Regions from separate parts of the Mesorhizobium sp. KR1-2 genome, predicted to be linked through region 2. Evidence: predicted binding sites of a transcription regulator. Region 2 holds the regulator's gene; the other holds the start of a gene.
What was found. Region 2 encodes PhoB, which activates phosphate uptake and scavenging genes when phosphate is short. Its sites were predicted from a motif close to TGTCATNNANCTGTCAT; they were not measured.
Positions count from the first base shown of each region.

Region 1 (2,199 bases), on a different contig from region 2:
CGGGCGACAGCAAAAAGTCGGCCGTCACCAGCGCGCCGGCCTTGGCCGCGGCGTTGTAGGGAATGGCGACGAAATGCGTGTTGGCGAGCGTGCCGGCCGGGAAGGTGAAGGAGCGCACCGTGTCGGGCAGTTCGCCATTGGCAATGGCGCTGGAGGCCTCCGAAGGATTGAAGGCGAAGATGATGTCGAGCTCGCCATCGGCCAGAAGCTGCTTCATCGCCGGATAGTTTTGCGGATAGGCGCGGCCCGCGCGCCAGAGCACCGGCTTGAGTTCGTCGAGATAGGCGAAGAGCGGCGCGGTGACCTTGTCAAACGAAGCCTCGTCGACCGGCTTCTGCAGCACCGAGCGGTCGGCCACCAGCTCGGACAGCACCTGCTTGAGGAAGGACAGGCCCATGAAATCCGGCGGCTGCGGATAGGAGAAGCGGCCGGGATGCGCCTTTGTCCAGGCGAGCAGTTCCTTGGCCGATTTCGGCAAGCCGGTGGGATCGGTGCGCGCGGTGTCGTAGAAGAAGACCAGCTTGGCCATGCCCCAGGGGCTTTCCAGCCCGTCCACGGGAACGGTGAAGTCGGTGCGGATGGTCGGCTTGTTGTCGACATCGACATATTTCCAGTTGGGCAGCTTTTCGGCCCAGCCCGGCGACATCAGGAGATCCTGTCGCTTCATGGCGGCAAAGTTCTCGCCATTGATCCAGATGAGGTCGACGGTGCCGTTGTCATTGCGACCGGCGGCCTTCTCGGCCACCACCTTGGCGACCGCATTGGCGGTGTCGTCGAGCTTCACCTGGACGAGCTTCACGCCGTAGCGCTTCTGCAGCTCGCCGCCTGCCCATTCGAGATAGGCGTTGATGTTTTCGGAGCCGCCCCAGGCGTTGAAATAGACGGTCTCGCCCTTGGCCTGCGCCAACACCTCGTCCCACTTGGCAGCATCGGGATTGCCGGCCAGCGCCTGAAGCGTCAGCGCGAACAGCGATGCGGCAGCCAGAAGCAGTCGATTCATTGCAGTCCCCCTGTCCAATTGGCATTTCCCGCAAGCGATTGAGCATTCTGGGCGAAAGCCGGTCAATGGGCCTGGGCTGCTGCACGCCCTCACTTCGCCGTGAAAGACGACGAGTTGGAGAGTTATGCAGCCGCCGGCCCTTCCCCATCGACGGATGACTTGCAACGACTTGTCTGATATTTCCGACAAATCATTCGGGCTTTCGTCAATCCGTCATGCAAATCGCCTAAGGCATCGCTGCAGGAGAGGATAACACCGATGCGTTATGCGATCTATTTCACCCCCGGCCCCGACGATGCGCTGACCCGCATCGCGGCGAACTGGCTCGGCCGCGACCCTTTCACCGGCGCCACCCATGAGGCTCCGGCGAACGGACATCTGTCGGCGACCGAGATCGCCTTCCACACCGCCGCCCCGCGCCGCTACGGCTTCCATGCCACGCTGAAGGCGCCGTTCCGGCTGGCCGAGGGCGAGAGCGAAGCCGCGCTGGACGAAGCGATGGCGAACTATGCCGCCACGCTCGAGCCGGTGGTACTGCCGCGCCTCGTGGTGGGGCAGATCGACGGCTTCTTCGCGCTGGTGCCCAGCGGGACTTCGCCCGAGCTCAATCGATTCGCCGGCGACATCGTTGCGGGTTTCGAGCGCTTCCGCGCGCCGTTGACGGAAAGGGAAATCGAGCGCCGCAACCCCGACGCGCTGAGCCAGGTCGAGTTCCAGAACCTGTGCCAGTGGGGCTATCCCTACGTCTTCGACACCTTCCGCTTCCACATGACGCTGACCGGCCGCGTCGGCGCCGAAGAAGCCCACCGGCTGCGCGCGGCCATCGACGACATGTTTGCCGAGGAGCTCGACCGCCCCTTCGCCGTGGACGGGCTGGCGCTGTTTGTCGAGCGCGAGCCCGGCGCCCCCTTCATAGTACATTCCCACTATGCGCTCGGCCGCCAGACCGAAAGAAAGAAAGCCTGAGATGACGACCGAGACGACATTGACCAATGCCCGCATCGTGCTTGCCGACGAGATCGTCGACGGCTCGGTGCTGATCCGCGACGGCAAGATCGCAGACATTTCGGCCGGCACCACCCGCGCGGGCGAGGACATGGAAGGCGACTATGTCATCCCCGGCCTGGTGGAGTTGCACACCGACCACCTCGAAGGCCACTATGCGCCGCGCCCGAAGGTGCGCTGGAACCCGATTGCCT
Region 1 covers NZ_JBDZDS010000003.1:372,918-375,116, forward strand. Annotated here, with positions in the region: gene ABLE85_RS09455 (ABC transporter substrate-binding protein) at 1-1,000, opposite strand, end outside; gene ABLE85_RS09460 (DUF1045 domain-containing protein) at 1,259-1,966, shown strand; gene ABLE85_RS09465 (alpha-D-ribose 1-methylphosphonate 5-triphosphate diphosphatase) at 1,968-2,199, shown strand, end outside.
Region 1: ABLE85_RS09460 (DUF1045 domain-containing protein) is a predicted target of PhoB. The motif match lies at 1,201-1,217, and genes of this name have one in related genera.

Region 2 (2,199 bases):
GCCATCACGCTGATCGCCAAGCGCCAGCCCATGGCGCAGGACCTGCGCGCCGTGGTCGGCGCCATCCGCATGGCCGGCGATCTCGAACGTATCGGCGATCTCGCCAAGAACATCGCCAAGCGCGTCAACGCCGTGGGCGAGAGCGCCATGCCGCGCAGCCTTGCCCACTCGATCGAGACGATGTCGGCCATGGTGCTGGACCAGGTCAACGGCGTGGTCGACAAATATGTCTCGCGCGAGCCCGAGGGGCTAAAGACGCTGCGGGCCGCGGACGAGAAGATCGACGTGAAATACACCGCCGTGTTCCGCGAGCTTCTCACCTACATGATGGAAGACCCGCGCAACATCACCGCCTGCACGCATCTCCTGTTCTGCGCCAAGAATCTCGAGCGCATCGGCGACCACGTCACCAATATCGCCGAAAACGCCTATTACGTGCTGACCGGGCAGCAGCTTCCGCCAAACCGGCCGAAGCTCGACGAAACCTCGCTGGCGACGCCGGCGGTCTGAGGCAGAGCTTCCAAATGATGATTGCACCGAAAATCATGGTGGTGGAGGACGAGGAGCCGCTCGGCGTCCTGCTCCGCTACAACCTGGAATCGGAAGGCTATCAGGTCGAGGTCGTGCCACGCGGCGACGAGGCCGAGATCCGGCTGCAGGAAAACGTGCCGGACCTTCTGGTGCTGGACTGGATGCTGCCGGCGGTTTCCGGCATCGAACTGTGCCGGCGCCTGAGGATGCGGCCCGAGACCGAGCGCCTGCCCATCATCATGCTGACGGCGCGCGGCGAGGAGAGCGACCGCGTGCGCGGCCTTTCCACCGGCGCCGACGACTATCTGGTCAAGCCGTTCTCCACGCCCGAGTTCATGGCGCGGGTGAAGGCGCTGCTGCGCCGCGCCAAGCCCGAGGTCCTGTCCAGCGTGCTCAAGGTCGGCGACATCATGCTCGACCGCGAGGCGCACCGGATCTATCGCGGCAAGACCGAGATCAAGCTCGGGCCCACCGAGTTTCGCCTGCTGGAATTCATGATGCGGCATCCGGGCCGCGTCTTCTCGCGCAGCCAGCTGCTCGACAATGTCTGGGGCGAGACGATCTATATCGACGAGCGCACGGTCGACGTGCATGTCGGGCGCCTGCGCAAGGCGGTGAACCACGGCCGCATGCCGGACGTCATCCGCACCATCCGCGGCTCGGGCTACGCGATCCGCGAAGACTGAGCCGTCGTTCAGGCCGCGCCTTCGGTGCTTGCCGGCGCGGCGCCGGGCGCGAATATCTCGCGGTCGACGAAGGTGAGGGCGTTCATGGTGCAGCCCTCGCGGATCAGCGGCACTTCGTTGGGCTCGATGTCGAAGGATATCTCGCCGTTGTGCTGGCCGCCGGCGGTCTTGGCGATCGCCTCGCGCAGTGCCGGCTCGATCAGGTCGAAAGCGGTCGCGCCGATGCCGACCAGCGCGACCGGCGCCGGGTCGATCAGCGCAAACAGGCTGCCGAGGCCGAAGCCGATGGCCTCTCCGGCGACGCGGAAGGCCTCGCGCTCGGGACCGTCGGCCGCGCGCGCCCGGTCGGCCAGAGCCCGTATCTCCTCGTCCGAAATGTCGGCCAGGGGGGCCTCGTCCTCGCTCCAGCGTCCGGCGTTGCGCCAGATCGCGTAGTTGCCGGCATAGGCCTCCACGCAGCCGCGCCGGCCGCAGCGGCACAGTGCCCCGTCGGGCCGGTGGATCATGTGGCCGAACTCGCCGCCCGACGACTGCGTGCCGGTGAACGGCTCGCCCCTCAGCATCATGCCCATGCCGATGCCGTGCGAGAGCAGGATGGCGATGAAGTCGTTGCGGTAGCGCTCGGGCCGGCGCCAGCGCAGCGCCACCGCGATCATGTTGCAGTCGTTGTCCACCGTGACGGGAATGCCGGTGGCGGCTTCGAGCCGGTCGCCGAATTCGAGATGCGCGTGCGGGGTGATCGGCGACCACAGCATAATGCGCGAGACGGAATCGGTGATGCCCTGCACGGCCATGCCGATGCGCAGCACGCGCCGGCCGGCGGCGCGGCGCGCCTCGATCTGCCGGCACACCATGGCCACGCAGTCGCCGAGGAGCGCTTCGCGCGACATGGTCAGCGTGTCGAGGCGGCGCTCCTCCGCCGCGATGACCTGCCCGGAATAGTCGACCACCGCGACCGCGAGAAGGTGGAGGGAGAGCACAA
Region 2 covers NZ_JBDZDS010000005.1:163,607-165,805, forward strand. Annotated here, with positions in the region: gene phoU (phosphate signaling complex protein PhoU) at 1-510, shown strand, start outside; gene phoB (phosphate regulon transcriptional regulator PhoB) at 528-1,217, shown strand; gene ABLE85_RS12450 (ROK family protein) at 1,226-2,199, opposite strand, start outside.